DNA from 4 places in the Microbacterium sp. IEGM 1404 genome. Region 2 is predicted to be linked to each of the others. Evidence: predicted binding sites of a transcription regulator. Region 2 holds the regulator's gene; each other region holds the start of a gene.
What was found. The regulator HrcA, encoded in region 2, represses chaperone genes, less so after heat shock. The targets are predictions, from matches to a motif close to TTNGCACTCGNNNNNNNCGAGTGCNAA.

Region 1 (5,011 bases), on a different contig from region 2:
GGATGCCGACATCCAGACGATCACGATCGCCGAGACCGCCCGCGGCCGCGGCCGCGGGCGTGCGCTGCTGGCCGAACTCCTCGCAGAAGCCGAGCGGCGCGGCGTGCACGACGTGTTCCTGGAGGTACGCGCCGACAACCCCGTCGCCCAGACCCTGTACGCCTCGGAAGGGTTCGCCGAGGTCGGGCGGCGCCCGCGCTACTACCAACCCGACGACGTCGACGCGATCGTGATGCAGCTCGACCTGCGCGCGTGGGCGGCCCGCCGCACGCCCGACGATGCGGCGACGACCGGAAAGGGATGGTGCTGATGGACGCGCCCCTCGTGCTCGGCATCGAGACCAGTTGCGACGAGACCGGGATCGGCATCGTCCGGGGTCGGCAGCTGCTGAGCAACACGATCGCCTCGAGCATGGACGAGCACGCCCGCTACGGCGGTGTCGTGCCCGAGGTCGCCGCCCGCGCGCACCTCGAGGCACTGCAGCCGTCGATCGACGCGGCGCTCGCCGAGGCGGGCGTGACGCTCGACGAGATCGACGCCGTCGCCGTCACGAGCGGCCCCGGACTCGCCGGTGCCCTGATGGTCGGCGTCGGTGCGGCCAAGGGCCTCGCGGTCGCCCTCGACAAGCCGCTGTACGCCGTCAACCACCTCGTCGGTCACATCGCCGCCGACATCCTCGACGCCGACGCCGGCGAGCTGGAGTACCCCACCGTCGCGCTGCTCGTGAGCGGCGGGCACACGTCCCTGCTCCTCGTCCGCGATCTCACCAGCGACGTCGAGCTGCTCGGCGAGACGATGGATGACGCGGCCGGCGAGGCCTTCGACAAGGTCGCGCGCCTGCTGAAGCTGCCGTACCCCGGCGGCCCCGAGATCGATCGTGCCGCGGCTTCGGGTGATCCGACCGCGATCCGCTTCCCCCGCGGGCTCTCGCGCGCCTCTGACATGGCATCCCACCGCTACGACTTCTCGTTCTCGGGCCTGAAGACCGCCGTGGCCCGGTGGGTCGAGCAGCACGAGGCGGCGGGGCAGCCGGTGCCGGTCGCCGACGTCGCGGCGTCGTTCCGCGAGGCCGTCGTCGATGTGCTCGTCACCAAGGCCCTCGACGCGTGCGAGCGCTACGGGGTGCCGCGCCTGCTTCTCGGCGGGGGAGTGATCGCCAACAAGCGTCTGCGCGATGTCGCCCTCGAGCGCGCCGCAGCCGCGGGCGTCGCGGTGCGCATCCCGCCGTTGCGGCTCTGCACCGACAACGGCGCCATGATCGCCGCGCTCGCCGCCGAACTCATCGCCTCGGGACGCCGCCCGTCGACCCTCGCCTTCGGAGCCGATTCGACTCTTCCGGTGACCGAGATCCAGGTGGCGGAGGATCCGGATGCCACGGCCCCGGCGCCCCTGACCGCACGGGCGGCCTCGTGAGCGAGACGCAGCCGCCGAGCCGGCGCGCGCTCAAGGCGGCCGAGGCGGAGGGAGCCCCGACCGCGGCGGAGCAGATCGCCGCGGGCGACGCCTTCGACGACCACCGGCTGCCCACGGCGCAGCTCGAGCGCGCCGCGTTCGGCGAGCACGTCGTGCCCTGGAGCCCGCCGGCCCCGGTCGCGCCACCGTCCGTCGCGCCGTGGGCCCTGGCCGTCGCGATCGCCGCTCTCGTCGCGTCGCTGTTCGCCGGCGTCCTGCTGCCCCTCGGCGTCGTCGCGATCGTCATGTCGATCATCTCGCTGCGCCGCGCGCACGACAGTCGCCGCGTCGCGATCTGGGCGCTCGCGCTCGCCGTGCTGTCGGTGATCTTCAGCGGCGGCTGGCTGATCTGGGCGCTGCCGCAGCTGTCGACGGTCTGATCTCCGGGCCCGTCAGCCCACGCGGTCGGCGAGGAGCGCGACGCGGCGCCCCGCCACCCGCGTCATGAGCAGCGTCGCCGACTCGTCGCCCCTCAGTGACAGGCGGGTCCGTAGCACGGCGGGGTCGACGTCGACCCCGCGCTTCTTGATCTCGAGGGTGCCGATGTTGCGCTCCCGCAGCGCCCGCGCGAGCTTCTTCGTGTCCGCCGGGAGCTCCTCGCGGACGCGGAACGACGAGACGAACGGGCTCGTGAGCGCCGCGTCGGAGGTCAGGTAGGCGATGCCCGGCGCCAGCATCCCGGCATCCAGGGAGCGGGCGACCTCGCCGATCAGCCGCGCGCGGATGACGGCGCCGTCGGGCTCGTGCACGAAGGCGCCGAGTTCGCGCGGCTCGACGTCGGGCGCGTCGGTGGGAGCTGTCAACTCCCACACGTCGTCGCCTCGCACGACGAGCGCAGCGCGGCGCACACCCTCGCGAGCGAGACGTCCCGACCAGAGGACGAGTTCGATCGTCGAGCCGTCGGCGCTGATCCACTGCGCCTCGACGTCGTCCGGGATCAGTTCGCGGTCGAACGCCGGCCCGAGCTTCACGCCGCCGGGTCGCTCCTGCAGCAGCCCGAACACCCAGTCCAGTGACGGCGACCACTGGTCGGCCGACACGCGCCGCGTCTCGCCGTGGCCGGCGGTGCGTCGCGCGGGGTCGAGCCACACGGCATCCACTCCGCCGAGGTCGGCGTCCTCCGCGCGCCCGTGCGCCACGGTCACGGCGTCGCCGAAGGGCGCGAGGTTGTACGCGGCGATCGCGGCCGTGACCTCGTCGGCGTCGACCGCTTCGACGCGGATGCCGAGACCCGCGAGGCCGAGGGCGTCTCCGCCGATCCCGCAGCCGAGGTCGGCCACCGACGAGACGCCGGCCGCGCGGAACCGCCCCGCATGGCGGGCGGCGATGGACAGCCGCGTCGCCTGTTCTAGTCCCGCCCGGGTGAAGAGCATGCGGTCGGCGAACGGACCGAACTTCGCGGCGGCCTTCACGCGCAGACGGGCCTGGCCCACCACGGCGGCGACGAGATCGGGGGAGTGGCCGGCGGCCCGCAGTCGCGACACCGCGCGCGCGGCTTCGTCGGTCGTCGTGAGCGGACCCAGCTCGTCGAGCAGGGACAGGCCCTCGGCGGTGAGCAAGGCGGTGAGCTCGGCGATCTCCACCGGCCCAGCCTAGGTGTCGATTCTGTTGGCACTCGCGTTGCGTGAGTGCCAACGCTTCTCTACACTCGGATTAGCACTCTCCCCGCGTGAGTGCTGACAAGTCTTCTGTAACGAGAAAGAAGAGGTAGACCGTGTCGGTTTCCATCAAGCCGCTCGAGGACCGCATCGTCATCAAGCAGGTCGAGGCTGAGCAGACCACCGCGAGTGGTCTCGTCATCCCCGACACCGCCAAGGAGAAGCCGCAGGAGGGCGAGGTCGTCGCCGTCGGACCCGGCCGTATCGACGACAACGGCAACCGTGTCCCCCTCGACGTCACCGTCGGCGACCGCGTGCTCTACAGCAAGTACGGCGGGACCGAGGTCAAGTTCGGCGCCGACGAGTACCTGGTGCTCTCGGCTCGCGACGTCCTCGCGGTGGTCGTGCGCTGATCGCTCTGCGATTTCCGTAGAACCCCGGATGCCTCGGCATCCGGGGTTCTGCTTTTGGCGCGGAATGCGCGGTGTCCGGCAGATCCGCGTCGGCGCCCGCGCCTAGGCTGAGGCAGTGACCCCCGCTTCGCCGCCCGCCTCGGGATCCGTCCGCGGCGGCCTCTTCGCCTTCGCCGCCTATCTGCTGTGGGGCGTGCTGCCGCTGTACTTCCTGCAGCTCGAGCCGACCGGTCCGTGGGAGCTGGTCGCGTGGCGCATCCTGCTGTCGTTCGTGTTCTGCCTGATCCTGCTGACGGTCCTGCGCGCGTGGCGCCCCTTCCTCGCGATCGTCCGGCAGCCCCGCCTCCTCGGCCTGACGGCGCTGGCGGGCGCCCTCATCTACGTCAACTGGCAGACCTACGTCTACGGCGCCCTGAACGACCGGGTGATCGAGACGAGCCTCGGCTACTTCATCAACCCCATCGTCACGGTGCTGCTCGGGGTCACGGTGCTCCGCGAGCGGCTGCGTCCGGTCCAGTGGATCGCGATCGGGCTGTCGGTGGCCGCGGTGATGGTGATCGTCGTCGGTTACGGGGCATTCCCCTGGATCGCCCTGACGCTGGCGCTGTCGTTCGGCGTCTACGGACTGGTCAAGAAGCAGATCGGCCCGTCGGTGGATGCCGTCAGCGGTCTGACCCTCGAATCCTTCTGGCTGCTCCCGGTCGCCGTCGTGCAGCTGATCCTCGTGGCCGTGACGAGCGGGCTCACCATGGGCGCGAACGGCCCACTGCACACGGCCCTGCTGGCATCGGCGGGAGCGATCACCGCGATTCCGTTGCTGCTGTTCGCGGCCGGCGCTCGCCGGGCGCCGCTGACGGTCATGGGTCTCATCCAATTCGTCGCGCCGATCATCCAGTTCGGGATCGGCGTGTGGGTGCTGCACGAGCCGATGACGCTCGAGCGGTGGATCGGATTCGGGCTGGTCTGGGTCGCGCTGACGATTCTCAGCATCGACTCGCTCGTGGCGGCGCGTCGGCGCCGGACCGCAATATCGGATGTCAGCGAACCCGTCTAGAGGGCGTTATGACGCCGTGACCTCGGCGACGCACATCGTTAACGAACGGCAACACGACGAAAACGTGGAGACGATTAGGTTTAGGACACCAGACGGCACCCCTGTGCCGTCCAACGTTCATCCACAGCAAGGAGCACTATGAGCGTCTTCACGCGTTCGCGTGCCGGCAAGGTCCTGGGCGGTCTCGCTCTGGTCGGTGCCAGCGCGCTCGTCCTCGCCGGTTGCGCCGGTGGCGGCGACGCCGCCGCCCCCAGCGCATCGTCCAGCGGAGGCGCCGTGTCCAAGGCCGACGGCACGTTCAGCGTCGGCACGATCCTGCCCGCCACCGGTAACCTCGCCTTCCTCGGCCCGCCCGAGGTCGCCGGCGTGAAGCTCGCGATCAAGGACATCGAGGCCACGGGCGACGCGTTCCCGTTCAAGACCACGCTCACCGAGCGCGACTCGGGTGACACGACGACCGACATCGCCACGCAGTCGGCGACGGAGCTCGTCAG
Region 2 (5,011 bases):
CGTTCTGCCGGGTGCGCTGCGGCTACTGCGACTTCAACACCTACACCTCCAGCGAGCTCCGCGGTGCGCGCCAGGAGGACTTCGCCGACACGCTGGCCGCCGAGGTGCGCCTGGCGGGCGGGGTGATGGATGCCGCGGGCGGGCGGCGCGCGGCATCCACCGTGTTCTTCGGCGGCGGCACCCCCACGCTGCTGCCACCGGGGGATCTGGCACGGATGCTGGGAGCGGTGCGCGACGAGTTCGGCATCGCCGACGGTGCCGAGGTGACGGTGGAGGCGAACCCCGACACCGTCGACGACCGCGTCGCCGAGACGCTGGCGGCGGCGGGGGTGACCCGACTGTCGATCGGGATGCAGTCCGCGCAGCCGCACGTCCTGGCGGTGCTCGACCGCACCCACGACCCGCGCAATGTCGCGACGGCGGTCGCGTCGGCGCGCCGCGCCGGCCTCGACGTGTCGCTCGACCTCATCTACGGCGCACCGGGGGAGTCGCTCGACGACTGGCGCTCGTCGCTCGAGACGGCGACGGCGCTGCGGCCCGATCACGTCTCGGCGTACGCGCTGATCGTCGAGGACGGCACGAAGCTCGCGCGCCAGATCCGCTCCGGCGTCGTGGCGATGCCGGATGACGACCTGCAGGCCGACATGTACGAGCTCGCCGACGACCTCCTCGGCGGTGCCGGCTACGACTGGTACGAGGTGTCGAACTGGGCGACCGACACGGCCCACCGCTCGCGGCACAACCTCGCGTACTGGCGCGGCACCGACTGGTGGGGCTTCGGCCCGGGCGCGCACAGCCACATCGCCGGACTCCGGTGGTGGAACGTGAAGCATCCCGCGGCGTATGCGCAGCGTCTGGCTGCGGGGGAGTCGCCGGCCGCGGCACGCGAGCGGCCGGACGAGACCGCACGGCGCCTCGAGTCGGTGCTCCTGCGCAGCCGGATCCGCGAGGGGCTGCCGGTGTCCGAACTCCTCGGCGCGGGCCGGAAGGCGGTGGCATCCCTCATCGCCGACGGCCTCGTCGAAGGACCGGATGCCGTGCGCGGGCGCATCGTGCTCACGCGTCGGGGCCGACTGCTCGCCGACGCCGTCGTCCGCGCCCTCACCGCCTGAGCGCGCTTCCGGCTCCACGGCGGGCGGGTGCTCTAGAATTGGCACTCAGGTGACCGGAGTGCCAGGAGAAGGGAGCAGGCCATGGTGTCCGAACGCGGCTTGCAAGTGCTCCGCGCGATCGTCCAGGACTACGTCGACACGCGCGAACCCGTCGGCAGCAAGGCGATCGTCGAGCGGCACGCCTTCGGGGTGTCGGCGGCGACCATCCGCAACGACATGGCGCTGCTGGAGGACGAAGACCTCATCGTCGCTCCCCACACATCGTCGGGGCGCGTACCCACCGACAAGGGCTACCGCGTCTTCGTCGATCACCTCGCCGAGCTCCGCCCGCTCTCGTCGGCGCAGCGGAGCGCCATCACGTCCTTCCTCGACGAGGCCGGCGACCTCGACGACCTCCTCGCGCGGACGGTGCGCGCGCTGACGCAGCTGACCGGCCAGGTCGCGATCGTGCAGTACCCCTCGTTCGCCCGCGCCAACCTCTCGCACGTGGAGCTGGTCGCCCTCGGCGGCCCCCGTGTGCTGGTCATCCTCGTCACCGACACCGGCCGTGTCTCCCAGCGGATCGCCCTGGTCCCGTTCGAGCCGTCCGAGAGCGACATCGTCCAACTGCGGGCGCGGGTGGGCGCGCTGCTCGTGGGCCGCAGCGTCGCCGACTGCGCGCAGACGGTCGCGACGACCGACGGGCCGCGACCCGGCAACGCGCTCGACGCGATCGCCGATGCGGTGCTCCGCGTCGTCGGCGAAGAGCTCGAGGAATTCCGTCAGGACCGCCTGGTCATGGCGGGCGCGGCGACCCTCGCCAAACGCGAATCCGACTTCCGCGGCAGCATCTACCCGCTTCTCGAGGCCATCGAGGAACAGGTCACGCTGCTCCGGCTCATGACCGAGATGGTGGCCGACGAGCAGGGTCTTTCGGCCAGCATCGGCCGCGAGAACGAACCGTTCGGTCTGGTGGAGGCATCCGTCCTCGCGAGCCGGTACGACGGTTCCGCGGGCGGCGCGCGCGTGGGCCTGCTGGGCCCCATGCGCATGGACTACTCCTCCAACCTCGCGGCGGTCCGCGCCGTCGCGCACTACCTCACCCGGATGCTCGAAGACGACGACACCGCTCGTTGACGAGGACCGCACGGAAACGGAACGACCCCGCGTGAGCGGGCAGGAAGGCGATTGTGGCTGACCACTACGAGGTCCTCGGCGTCGCGCGCGACGCCGGCCCCGACGACATCAAGCGTGCGTACCGGCGTCTCGCGCGCGAGCTCCACCCGGACGTGAACCCGGGCGAGGACGCGTCCGAACGGTTCAAGCTCGTCACCCACGCCTACGACGTGCTGAGCGACCCCGAGCAGCGTCGCCGCTACGACATGGGCGGCGACCAGAACCCCTTCGGCGGCGGCGGAGCGGCCGGCTTCGGCGGCTTCAGCGACATCTTCGAGACGTTCTTCGGCGGCGCACAGGGCGGGGGCGGGCGCGGCCCGCGTCCCCGGTCCCGTCGCGAGCGCGGGCAGGACGCTCTCGTCCGCGTCACGCTCGAGCTCGGCGACGTCGTCTTCGGCGTGCACCGCGACCTCGAGGTCGACACCGCGGTCCTGTGCGAGACCTGCCAGGGCGCGTGCACGCAGCCCGGGACGGGCGAGGTCACCTGCGACATCTGCCACGGGTCGGGACACGTGCAGCGCACGGTCCGCAGCCTCCTCGGCAACGTGGTGACGAGCCAGCCCTGCAGCGTCTGCCAGGGCCACGGCACGACGATCCCGTACCCCTGCGGAACGTGCCAGGGTCAGGGGCGCGTCCGCGCCCGCCGCACGGTGTCGGTCGACATCCCCGCCGGCGTCGAGACGGGCCTGCGCCTGCAGCTCCCCGGCTCGGGCGAGGTCGGTCCCGCGGGCGGCCCGAACGGCGACCTGTACCTCGAGATCACCGTCGAGTCGCACGACGCCTTCAGCCGCGAGGGCGACGACCTGCTCGCGACCCTCGAGGTCTCGATGCCGGATGCCATCCTCGGCACCGCCACGACGATCGAGTCGCTCGACGGCAGCGTCGACCTCGAGGTGCGACCGGGCGTGCAGTCCGGTGACGTGCTGACGATCAAGGGCCGGGGCATCACGCCGCTGCGCGGCAGCCAGCGCGGCGATCTGAAGATCGGCGTGCACGTGGTGACCCCGACACGACTGGACCACAAGGAGCGCGCCCTCATCGAGGAGTTCGCCAAGCGCACGAAGGCCCCCCAGCCGCGCCTGGCCGAGCACCAGCAGGGCCTGTTCTCGAAGTTCCGCGACCGCTTCCGGCACTGACCGTGGCGCTGCACTTCGTCACGGACGACGCCGCGGCCGCGAGCGTCGGCGACGCCGTCGTGTTGACCGGTCCGGAGGCGCACCACGCCGCCGCGGTCCGGCGCGTGCGCGTCGACGAGGCGGTGACGCTCGGCGACGGGCGCGGCGTGTGGCTCGACGGTGTCGTGACGGCCGCGACGCCCAAGCAGGTGGACGTGCGGGTCACCGCGCGCGTCGAGGTTCCCGCACCGTCGCCGCGCATCGTCCTCGTGCAAGCGCTCGCGAAGGGCGACCGGGACGAGCTCGCGGTGCAGGCGGCGACCGAGCTGGGAGTCGACGCGATCGTCCCCTGGCAGGCCGCGCGGAGCGTCTCGCGGTGGGATGCCAAGGCCGAGAAGGGCCTCGCCCGCTGGCGCGCGATCGTCCGCGAGGCGGCGAAGCAGGCGCATCGCGCGTGGATCCCCGAGGTAGAGGGCGTCGCACGTCTGTCGGATCTGATCGCGCGGGCGGGCGACGCGCACGTTCTCGTGTTGGAGCCGTCCGCCGTCGAGAGGCTGACCGCTGTGGCATCCGATTCGTCCGACGATCGTGACGTCGTGCTCGTCGTCGGCCCCGAGGGCGGCATCGCGCCCGAGGAGCTCGACGCGCTGCGGGCGGTGGGTGCCCGGCTCGTCCGCCTCGGCGACACGGTGCTGCGCACCTCGACAGCGGGCGCGGCGGCGATCTCCGTGCTCTCCGCAGCGACGGGACGCTGGTAGCGCCTCCTCCCGGCCCGGCGCCGGACCCCGTCGATAGACTGGATGCCATGACCGAGCCGTCGATCTTCACGCGCATCCTCCAGGGCGAGATCCCCGCCGAGATCGTCGCCGAGACCGAGAACGCTTTCGCGATCCGCGACATCGCGCCGCAGGCGCCGGTACACCTGCTGGTGATCCCCAAGACCGAGCAGTACCGCAACGTCGTGGAACTGGCCGCCGGCGACCCCGACCTTCTGACCGAGATCGTGGGGCTCGCGAACTCCCTGGCCGCCGAGCACGCCGACGGCGACTTCCGACTCGTCTTCAACACCGGCGCCGGTGCCGGTCAGACGGTCTTCCATGTACACGCCCACGTTCTCGCGGGCGGACTGAACGAAAAGAGCACGGGTGGCTGATTCCCCCGAAGAACCCGTCGTCGAGCGTCTGTACGCCGACGGCGTCGCCATGGTCCAGCTCCTGGGCCCCCACGACCGACTGCTGCGCGTGGTCGAGAAGGAGCACCCCGACGTCGACGTCCACGTGCGCGGCAACGAGATCACCCTCACCGGGGGCGCATCGGCCGTGGCCGCGGCGAAGGGTCTCGTCGAGGAGCTCCTCACGATGACCCGCAACGGCCAGGGCCTCGACCCGTCCGACGTCTCGAGCTCCAGCCGCATCCTCCGCTCCGACGGCGGGCCCCGCCCGTCCGAGGTGCTCGGCGAGGCGATCCTGTCGTCGCGCGGCAAGGTCATCCGCCCCAAGACCCTGGGGCAGAAGGCGTACGTCGACGCGATCGAAGAGAACACGATCGTCTTCGGCATCGGCCCCGCCGGTACCGGCAAGACCTACCTCGCGATGGCGAAGGCCGTGCAGGCGTTGCAGCGCAAAGAGG
Region 3 (5,011 bases), 610 kb from region 2:
GGCGCGACGGGTGGAGATCGATCCGGATGTCGCGGAGGTGCTGGCGCGGATTCCGGACACGCATCGCCAGCCGCCCCTCGTCTTCGCGGTCATGCGTCTGCTCGGCGCGCCGATGGAGACGGGGGATCGATGGGCCGCGTGGGTCGTCGCGCACGCCGACGCGATCGTCGACGAGTGCACTCGGCGGACCCTCCAGACGAACGAACCGCTGCGATGCGCCGCGCTGCTGCCGGCGCTGTCGCTCATCGAGAGGCCGATCGCGCTGATCGAGATCGGCGCCAGCGCGGGACTGTGCCTCTACCTCGACCGGTACTCGTACCGGTTCCGCGCCGCGGACGGCGCCGTCCAGAGCCTCGACCCGTCGGACGGACCGAGCCCGGTGGTGCTGGAGTCCGAGATCGAGGGCGACCCTCCGCTGCGCCTCCCCGAGGTCGTGTGGCGGGCAGGGATCGACCTCGAGCCGCTCGACGCGCGGGACGCGCGCGATCGCGCCTGGCTCACCGGGCTGGTGTGGCCGGGGGAGGACGGCCGCCGCGAACGGATCACCGCGGCCCTCGACATCGCCGCAGGCGATCCGCCCCTCCTCGTCGAGGGGGACGGGGCCGCAGCGCTCCCGGCGCTCGCGGCGCTCGCCCCGCGCGATGCGACCCTGGTCGTCACGACGCCCGGTGTCCTCGCGCACGTGCCGCGGCGTCACCGCGGAGACGTCATCGCGGCCGCGCGTGCCGCGGGGCGGTGGGTCACCCTGGATGCCGGGGGCCTCCACGATGCGTGGAACGAGACGCCCCACCTCCGTCCGGGGGGCTTCGCGCTCGCGCTGGACGGGGAGGTCCTCGCCAGCGTCGACCCGCTCGGGGCTTGGGTGGCGTGGCATCCGGGATCCGCCTTCCGTGCGCAGTAGCGTGAAGTCGTGCCTCTCTCCGACCGTGACCGCGCGTTCCTCGCGTTCGAAGGTGAGTGGCGTCGCCACGGCGGCGCGAAGGAGGAGGCGATCCGCGCGGAGTTCGACCTCGCGCCCGCCCGGTACTACCAGCTGCTCGGGCGTCTGCTCGACGACCCCGAGGCGCTGGCGCACGACCCGATGCTGGTGCGGCGCCTCCGCCGCCGCCGGGACGAGGCCGCCGAGCAGCACCGGACGCGCCTCGGGCGCACGGCGTCACGCTGATCGGACGCTGGGGAACCGACCGGTAACATCGTCCAATGCCCAGATCGACCTTCCCGCGGGATCGCTTCGACGACCTTCCGGACGGTGACGGCCGCGTCGGCGCCCACCGGGCGGAGCGCCCCCGCTCGCGCGGGTGGCTTGTCTTCCTCTGGGCCGCGCTGGCGACGATCGTCCTCATCGTCGTCGGGATCTTCGGGGTGCTCGTGGCATCCGGGCGGATCTCGTTGTCCTCCGATCCCGAGCCGACGCCGACCGTGGCCGAGACCACTCCGCCGGCCATCGACACCTCCTACTCGGTGGTCGTCCTCAACGGCACCGCCGACGAGGGCCTCGCGGGCAACCTCCGGGATCAGATCGTGGCCCTCGGGTGGTCGGGCGACGCCGTCCAGACGGGCGACTCCGACACGACCGACTTCGCCACGACGACCGTGTACTACAAGAGTCCGGCGGACGAGCAGGCCGCGCTCGGCCTCGCCGCGGCGATCGGAGGCGCGGAGGTCGCGCAGAGCGACTTCCTCCAACCCACCGACGACCCGAACACCGCCGACGACGAAAGCGCCGAGAAGCGTCTGGTCGTGGTGATCGGTCTCGACAGGGCGACCCAGCCCACCCCCTGAGTCCTCGCGGCCGTCCGGTGTTTCCGCGGCGTAAAAAGTTGGATGCCGCCGTGTCAACAATGGCCTCCCGGGCCGGAATCACGCGGCTCCCCGTGCTTACGATGACCACGTCGTTCAGCAACAGGAGAGTTCGCATGGCCCAGGGCACCGTCAAATGGTTCAACGCCGAGAAGGGTTACGGTTTCATCACCGTGACGGACGGCCAGGACGTCTTCGTCCACTACTCGAACATCGAGATGTCCGGCTTCCGAGTCCTCGAGGAAGGACAGGCCGTCGAGTTCACCGTCGGGTCCGGTCAGAAGGGCCCGCAGGCCGAGTCGGTCCGCCTCATCGCCTGACCGCCTCTCGCTTTCCCGCCCGCCGCGGTCCCCGTTCACGGGGGCCGCGGCGTCGTCGTGTCCGGGGGTGTCGTGTGGCTTGCACTCACCAGGGGCGAGTGCCAGAATGAATTAGCACTCGCTTTCGTCGAGTGCCAAAAACTGGAAGTCACCCGTCCGGGAGGGACGACAAACTTATGGCAAAGATCATCGCTTTCGACGAAGAGGCCCGTCGCGGTCTCGAGCGCGGCCTCAACACCCTGGCCGACGCCGTCAAGGTGACCCTGGGCCCCCGCGGTCGCAACGTCGTGCTCGAGAAGAAGTGGGGCGCCCCCACGATCACGAACGACGGTGTCTCGATCGCCAAGGAGATCGAGCTCGACGACCCGTACGAGAAGATCGGCGCCGAGCTGGTCAAGGAGGTCGCCAAGAAGACCGACGACGTCGCCGGTGACGGAACCACCACCGCGACCGTCCTCGCTCAGGCGCTCGTGCGCGAGGGTCTGCGCAACGTCGCGGCCGGCGCCGACCCCATCTCGCTCAAGAAGGGCATCGAGAAGGCCGTCAAGGCCGTGACCGACGAGCTCCTCGCTTCGGCCAAGGAGGTCGAGTCGAAGGAGCAGATCGCCGCGACCGCCTCCATCTCGGCCGCTGACCCCGCGATCGGGGAGCTCATCGCCGAGGCGATCGACAAGGTCGGCAAGGAGGGTGTGGTCACCGTCGAGGAGTCCAACACCTTCGGCACCGAGCTCGAGCTCACCGAGGGCATGCGCTTCGACAAGGGGTACATCAACCCCTACTTCGTCACCGACCCCGAGCGTCAGGAAGCGGTCTTCGAAGACCCTTACATCCTGATCGCGAACCAGAAGATCTCGAACATCAAGGACCTTCTGCCCATCGTCGACAAGGTGATCCAGGAGGGCAAGGAGCTCCTCATCATCGCCGAGGACGTCGAGGGCGAGGCTCTTGCGACGCTCGTGCTCAACAAGATCCGCGGCATCTTCAAGTCGGTGGCCGTCAAGGCGCCCGGCTTCGGCGACCGTCGCAAGGCGCAGCTGCAGGACATCGCGATCCTCACCGGCGGCCAGGTCATCACCGAAGAGGTGGGCCTCAAGCTCGAGAACGCGACCGTCGACCTGCTCGGCCGCGCGCGCAAGGTCATCATCACCAAGGACGAGACGACCATCGTCGAGGGTGCCGGTGACTCCGCGCTGATCGAGGGTCGTGTGACCCAGATCCGCCGCGAGATCGAGAACACCGACAGCGACTACGACCGCGAGAAGCTCCAGGAGCGCCTCGCCAAGCTCGCCGGTGGCGTCGCCGTCATCAAGGCCGGTGCCGCGACCGAGGTCGAGCTCAAGGAGCGCAAGCACCGCATCGAGGACGCCGTGCGCAACGCCAAGGCCGCCGTGGAAGAGGGTGTCGTCGCCGGTGGTGGCGTCGCGCTCATCCAGGCCGGCAAGACGGCTCTGGCGAACCTCGAGCTCGTCGGTGACGAGGCCACGGGTGCGAACATCGTCCGCGTCGCCATCGAGGCTCCGCTCAAGCAGATCGCCCTCAACGCCGGCCTCGAGCCCGGCGTCGTGGCCAACAAGGTCTCCGAGCTCCCCGTGGGCCACGGCCTCAACGCCGCGACCGGTGAATACGGTGACCTGTTCGCGCAGGGCATCATCGACCCCGCCAAGGTGACGCGCTCCGCGCTGCAGAACGCCGCGTCGATCGCCGGTCTCTTCCTCACCACCGAGGCCGTCGTCGCCGACAAGCCCGAGAAGGTCGCCGCTCCCGCGGGCGACCCGACCGGCGGCATGGACTTCTGATCCACGCCTGAGCGCTGAAAGAACGCCCCCTCCTTCGGGAGGGGGCGTTCTTTCGTCGGGGCGCGAGGCCACGAGGCCTCGCCTCCTTGGCTCTGCCGCGGGCGGTTTCGGTCGATGTTGACTTGGCGCGAACGTACGCGTGGGTAGGGTCGGCGCGGGCGTTCGCCCGAAGTCAGCGCAGCGCGGCGCGGGCCGGCACGGCGCAGCGCGGCGCAGCACCGCGCAGCCGTCACCGCCCGGCGGAGCGCGCGGCGGGGCTACTCGTCGGCGATCTCGGGCCGGAGGGCCTCGGGGAGCCGCTCGAGCGGCTGCGTCGTGATGAGAGCGTGCTCGCTGGCATCCCGACGCTCTGCGAGCGGGAGCGACACCCGGAAGGTCGCGCCACCGCCGGGGGTGTCGGCCACCTCGACCTTCCCGTGCAGCAGGTCGACGATGGATGCCACGATCGACAGGCCGAGTCCGGAGCCGCCGGTTTCGCGGGTGCGTGAGGTGTCGGCGCGCCAGAAGCGCTGGAAGATCTGCTCGCGGATCTGCTCGGGCACACCTTCGCCGTGGTCGATGACCTCGATCCACCCCATGTCGGTCTCGGCATCCACCCCCACGCGCAAGCCGATGGGGGAGTCGTCCGGAGTGAACCGGCGGGCATTGCCGAGGAGGTTGGCAACGACCTGGCGGACGCGGTTCTCGTCGCCGAGGACGATCGGCGCCAGGCTCGCCACCCGCCGCGGCGGCGTGGTCGCGTCGACCGGGCCCTTCGGTGCCGCCTCGGTCTCCGCGGTGTCGCCGGCGTCGCGTCGACGCCGGAGTCGGGAGAGCGTCGCACCGGCGATCGCCATCGCCGAGGTGGTGGGCGCCGTCCGGCGTCGGCCGGGCGTCGCCGCGCCGTCCTCGGCGGGGAGTTCGGGATCGAGCGTCATGACGGGCAGGACGATGGCGGCGCGGCTGGTCGTGTCGTCGACGGTGACCTCGCGCTGCGGGGAGGTCACGCGCAGGTCGAGCGCGGCATCGCGGGCGATGGGACGCAGATCGAGGGTCGTGATCGCCACATCGCGTCGCTCGTCCAGGCGCGCGAGCGCGAGGAGGTCTTCGACGAGG
Region 4 (5,011 bases), on a different contig from region 2:
GCCGCCCCCGCGAGCGAGGCCCATGGCGCGGCGAGCGCGGGAGCCGGCAGCGCGAGGGTCGGGAACGACGGGAACAGACCGAAGCTGGCCAGGAACGGCACGATCGACAGCGGCGTGGACTTCAGCCCGGCGTTGTAGGCCCAGGCCGAGGCGAGCGCGATCGCATGGGCGGCGACGAGTGCCGGTCCGAGTGGCGCCGAAAGCGCGAGAGCCAGGGCGAGGGATGCCACCGCCACCCCGAGCGCCTGTTCCGGGGTGAGCGCTCCGCTGGCGACCGGCTTGTCGGTGCGTCCGACGGCGACGTCGCGGCCGGCGTCGATCGCGTCGTTCGACAGCCCGACGGAGACCTGACCCGCGAACACGGCGACGACGAGCAGCAGCAGCCGCCACGGCTCGAGACCGGCGGCGACGCCGAGCGCCAGCGACAGGGTCGTGACGACGAGCGTCGGTCCGGGATGCGTCGCACCCCAGAGCGCCCGCACGAGCGGTGTCTTCGCGGGGGCATCGGGCACGTGACGACGGTACCGCCTCCCGCGCGCCCGGGGCGGGCGGCCCGTCACGGCCCCAGGGAACTGCCGCCTCCAGGAACAGCAGCGCTCCGAAACAGCAGCGCTCGGAAACAGCAGCACGCTTGAGGTCAGCGGCAGGCCCGAGATCTGTTCCGTGCTCACGGACCCGCCGTCTCGTCGTCATCGACCCGCTTCTCCCAGGGGGCTGGGTCGGGTGCGAATCGAACACTGGCGGGTGGAACGGCAGAGGGATAGGGATCGGGGTGGTCGGTGTAGACGCGGCCGGTGGGTGAGGTCCATTCGAGGAGTCCGTCGGGGAGTTGCGTCACGCTCCAGCGCGTGAACTGCTTCTGTGTGTGGTGCCGTTGGCACAGGCAGGCGAGATTGCGGACGTCGGTGGCCCCGCCGTGCGCCCAGTCGGTGGTGTGGTCGATCTCGCAGCGGATCGCGGGAGCAGTGCACCCGGGCCATCGACAGCGGCGGTCGCGGGCACGCAGGTGCCGGTCGATCGCGGTGGTGCGGTGGTAGGTGTCGGTGTGCAGGACGGCGCCGGTGGCGGGGTGGGTGATCACCCGATCCCACGGGACGCGGGTGGCCTCGGCGAGGCGCCGCGCGGTTTCCGCATCGATGGGACCGCGGCCGACGAGCTCGGCCGGAGCCGCGTTCTCCCCTCCCGGCGCGAGCATGGTCACGGCTGGCACGACGACCTGCACCCTCGCGCGGATCTTGCCGAGGGTGCCGGGTCCGTCGTCGGGTCGGGTGGGGTCGAGAGTCGGGTCGCCGGTGAGGAGCATGTCGGCGAACACGTCCGCCCGCACCTGACCCATCGTGCGCGTATCCCGCTTCGGGAGGACGGGACCGGCGACCGGGTCGCCGTCGACGGCACCGTCGCCGCTCGCCCGACCCGTCGGCGACGCGGTCCCCCCGCGGGCGACCCCGCCCGTCGAGGCCATGTCGCCGGGGGCGGCATCGCCGAGACCGTCGCCCGCCTTCGCGTCCCGCGCCGCGTCCACGATGACCCGGGCCTGCTGCGTCACCCGGTCGTGGATCGCCTCGGCGAGCACGGTCGGGAGGGTCGCGATCAGGTCCGACATGCCCTCCGCCGCCGGGACCACGCGGACGCACCGCAACTCGCGCGCGGCCCGGTGGCGCTCGGTCACCGTCCGCGGATGCAACCTCTGCGCGGCCACGGCGAGCCGGCTCTTCAACCGGCCCGGACTGGACGCCTCCCCGGCGAGGGACACGGCCTCGGCATCGAAGTCCGCCCTCCGTTCCGCCGGCAGCCCCGCGCCGGCGTCCGCGATCACCCGCACATACCGCCGCGATATCGCCCCGCTCTCCCACGCCGCGACGGTTCGCGGGAACGACTCCACCAGCATCACCGCGTCGTCGATGTCGCGCTGCACCGTGCGATCCGACGCCCGGCATGCGGCCGCCACCTCGGACGCCACCTCCCGCAATGCCATCTCCGCGGCCCGCACCGACGCCCGTGTCGTCGCTGCGGCATCCAGGGCGAGTCGCCCGACCGCGGCCAAAGCCCGCACGCGCGCGACCTCCGCCGACGCGACCGCGGCCTCGGCGACGACGACGTCGGCGACCAGACCCGCCAACACCCCCACGTCGATCGCCACAACCCTCGACCCGGACGGCTCGGGCGGAACATTCGAAGACATGTACGAACGCTATTCGAAGCCCCCGACGTTCCCCCCGATCAGGCGGTGAATCTGTGCACAACCCCGAACCCCCGAGACCTGTGCAGAAGGGGCGCCACGGCGCGCGAAACCGCACCCACGACGCCGCCCTCGCCAGGCCCAGATGGGCGCGACGACCGCCACGCGACTCGCGCCAAAATCCTTGGCACTCTCCCCACGAGAGTGCTAATCTGACATCAAGTTGAGCGACAGAGACTCAACTTCAATGAACCTTCCGGATGCCGCATCCGGACCGATCGAAAAGGAGAACGACCATGGCCACCTACGACCCCTTCCGCGACCTCGACCGCCTCGCGTCGACGCTCCTCGACGCCCGCCGCGGCGGACCGCGACGCATGCCGATGGACCTGTACCGCGACGGCGACCACTACGTCCTGTCCGCCGACCTTCCGGGCGTCGACCCGGGCTCGGTCGACATCGACGTCGACGGTCAGCTGCTCACGATCCGCGCCGAGCGCACCCTCGCCGCGGGCGACGACGTCAAGTGGATCACGCGCGAGCGCGAGACCGCGTCGTTCGTCCGACAGCTGAACCTCGGCCAGGGCATCGACACCGAGCGCATCAGCGCCGCCTACCGCAATGGAGTGCTCTCGGTCACGATCCCCGTGAGCGAGAAGGCGAAGCCGCGGCGGATCGCGGTGTCCACCGACGACGCCGGCGACGTGATCGAGGCTCACGAGAGCACCCCGCAGCCGATCGAGCAGTGAGCACCCCGGAGGGGGCGGCCGATGGGTCGCCCCCTCCGCCCGTGTCAAGGCCCTCGGCGATCCGGAGCGGCGCCCGCAGAGTGCTCCGGTGTCCGCGACCCTCTCCCCCCACGATCCGCCGGCCGCCATCGACGCCGACGACGCCCCCACCCTTCCCTTCACTCCGCGCGGCCCGGTGAGCGCTGCCGTCCTGCACCACCTCGGCGTGGGCGCGGCGACGAACCACACGGTCCTCGCCGATGCGGCCGTCGCCGCGTCGGCCGACGTCGAGACCGACGACGACCTCCAGCTCGCCCTCTTCGCGCTGTACGCCTCGGCCTACGGGTCGGTCCCGGCGTTCGACCCGGAGCTCGAGTGGGAGCCGTCGCTCATCGCCACCCGCGGCGTCATCGAGCGGGCATTCGAGACCGCGCTGCGCGCGCGCATCCTCCCACCCGAACTCCCGGCGGCGACCGCGGATGCCGTGGCCCGCGCACTCTTCACCCTGACCGCCGCCGACGGCGGTCCAAGCCTCTCGCGCCACCTCGCGAAGAAGGCGACCCTCGACCAGGCACACGAGTTCCTCGTGCACCGCTCGGTCTACACGCTGCGGGAGGCCGACCCGCACTCCTGGGCGATCCCGCGCCTGACCGGACGCCCGAAAGCCGCGCTGGTGGAGATCCAGTCCGACGAGTACGGCGGCGGCGACCCCGAGCGCGTCCACGCCGAGCTCTTCGCCCGTGCCGTGCGCGCGGCCGGACTCTCCGACGCCTATGGCGCCTACGTCGACGACGTGCCCGCCGTGACCCTGGCATCCCACAATGCGATGTCGATGTTCGGCCTCAACCGGCGCCTCCTCGGCGCGATCGTCGGACACCTCGCGGCGTTCGAGATGACGTCCTCGATCCCGAACCGCCTGTACGCCGAGGGATTGCGGCGACTGGGCTTCGATGACGACGTGTGCGGCTACTTCGACGAGCACGTCGAAGCCGACGCGGTGCACGAGCAGATCGCGGCCCGCGACCTCGCCGGCACCCTCGCCGAGGACCGCCCCGATCTGCTCCCCGACATCCTTTTCGGCGCTGCCGCCTGCCTGAGCGTCGATGGTCGCGTGGGCGAGCACCTGCTCGATGCCTGGGGGCGTGGCGCGTCCTCGCTGCGCCCCGAGGACGCCCGGTGACCGCCGAGCGTCCGCGCATCACGGCCTATCCCGACGGCCCTCTGCTCGTGCGCGGAGACGTGGACCTGCGTCACGCCGACGGCGCCCCGATCGAGAAGCGCCGGCGCACGGTGGCGCTGTGCCGGTGCGGCCTGTCCAGGATCAAGCCGTTCTGCGACGGGACGCACAAGCCCGCCGGGTTCCGCACCGACGACTGACCCATCCGTCGCGGACGGTCCGCGCGACCCGGCATCCTGAGCCCGATCGCCCACCCCGGAGTCGTTTCCGCCGACGGGGATGCCGTCACTTCGCCGCGTGCTCGCCGTCCACGGGCCGGGAGAGTTCGGCATCCAGCGCGTCGACGAGGCGGGTGAAGGTCTCGTCCACCGACTCGGGCTGACGGAAACCGCCGATCCTCTCCAGGTCGGTGAACCCGTGCAGAGCCGAACGGACGTACCTGATGCGGTGGACGTCGGCCGCCCCGGCGCCGTACCCGGCGAGCGCCCGGATGATCTCGTCCACGACCTCGGCCGCCGCCTGCTCCCACTCGGCACCGGTCCCCCCGCGCTGGGCGAGTTCGTACATGCCGGGACGCTCGCGTGCGAAACCCCGGTAGGCCGCGGCCAGCGCCCCGAGGGCGTCGCGGGACGACACCCCGCGCGACGATCGCGCGAGGGCGTCGCCGAAGGCGCGGGTGGCGGCGAGCGCGAGACGATCCGTCAGATCGCCGAGACCGCCGACGTGCTTGTACAGGCTGGGAGCGGCGACGCCGAGGGCGGCGGCGACGCGGGAGAGGGTCAGGGATGCCACTCCTTCGGCGTCGACGAGCTCGGCGGCGCGGCGGACGACGACGTCGGCGTCAAGACCGGCCCGCGGCACCGCTCACCTCCGCGAGGAGCATGAGCACCCGGTCGGCGACGACGTCGGGAGCCTCGAGCATCGGCG

Region 1: the regulator HrcA is predicted to act here: its motif matches at 3,061-3,087, upstream of groES (co-chaperone GroES).
Region 3: the regulator HrcA is predicted to act here: its motif matches at 2,232-2,258, upstream of groL (chaperonin GroEL).
Region 4: the regulator HrcA is predicted to act here: its motif matches at 2,364-2,390, upstream of QM517_RS06310 (Hsp20/alpha crystallin family protein).

What each region holds. Positions count from the first base shown of each region.
Region 1 is NZ_JASHKP010000003.1:281,100-286,110, forward strand. Features, by position in the region: gene rimI (ribosomal protein S18-alanine N-acetyltransferase) at 1-310, shown strand, start outside; gene tsaD (tRNA (adenosine(37)-N6)-threonylcarbamoyltransferase complex transferase subunit TsaD) at 310-1,413, shown strand; gene QM517_RS12065 (hypothetical protein) at 1,410-1,832, shown strand; gene QM517_RS12070 (class I SAM-dependent methyltransferase) at 1,845-3,035, opposite strand; gene groES (co-chaperone GroES) at 3,167-3,463, shown strand; gene rarD (EamA family transporter RarD) at 3,579-4,517, shown strand; gene QM517_RS12085 (ABC transporter substrate-binding protein) at 4,656-5,011, shown strand, end outside.
Region 2 is NZ_JASHKP010000001.1:798,534-803,544, forward strand. Features, by position in the region: gene hemW (radical SAM family heme chaperone HemW) at 1-1,112, shown strand, start outside; gene hrcA (heat-inducible transcriptional repressor HrcA) at 1,194-2,228, shown strand; gene dnaJ (molecular chaperone DnaJ) at 2,282-3,403, shown strand; gene QM517_RS04070 (16S rRNA (uracil(1498)-N(3))-methyltransferase) at 3,406-4,140, shown strand; gene QM517_RS04075 (HIT domain-containing protein) at 4,188-4,535, shown strand; gene QM517_RS04080 (PhoH family protein) at 4,585-5,011, shown strand, end outside.
Region 3 is NZ_JASHKP010000001.1:189,628-194,638, forward strand. Features, by position in the region: gene QM517_RS00930 (DUF2332 domain-containing protein) at 1-901, shown strand, start outside; gene QM517_RS00935 (DUF3263 domain-containing protein) at 911-1,165, shown strand; gene QM517_RS00940 (LytR C-terminal domain-containing protein) at 1,201-1,782, shown strand; gene QM517_RS00945 (cold-shock protein) at 1,917-2,120, shown strand; gene groL (chaperonin GroEL) at 2,297-3,916, shown strand; gene QM517_RS00955 (sensor histidine kinase) at 4,174-5,011, opposite strand, start outside.
Region 4 is NZ_JASHKP010000002.1:131,406-136,416, forward strand. Features, by position in the region: gene QM517_RS06300 (UbiA family prenyltransferase) at 1-512, opposite strand, end outside; gene QM517_RS06305 (HNH endonuclease signature motif containing protein) at 668-2,182, opposite strand; gene QM517_RS06310 (Hsp20/alpha crystallin family protein) at 2,476-2,928, shown strand; gene QM517_RS06315 (iron-containing redox enzyme family protein) at 3,104-4,087, shown strand; gene QM517_RS06320 (CDGSH iron-sulfur domain-containing protein) at 4,084-4,284, shown strand; gene QM517_RS18595 (TetR/AcrR family transcriptional regulator) at 4,370-4,945, opposite strand; gene QM517_RS06330 (alpha/beta fold hydrolase) at 4,926-5,011, opposite strand, start outside.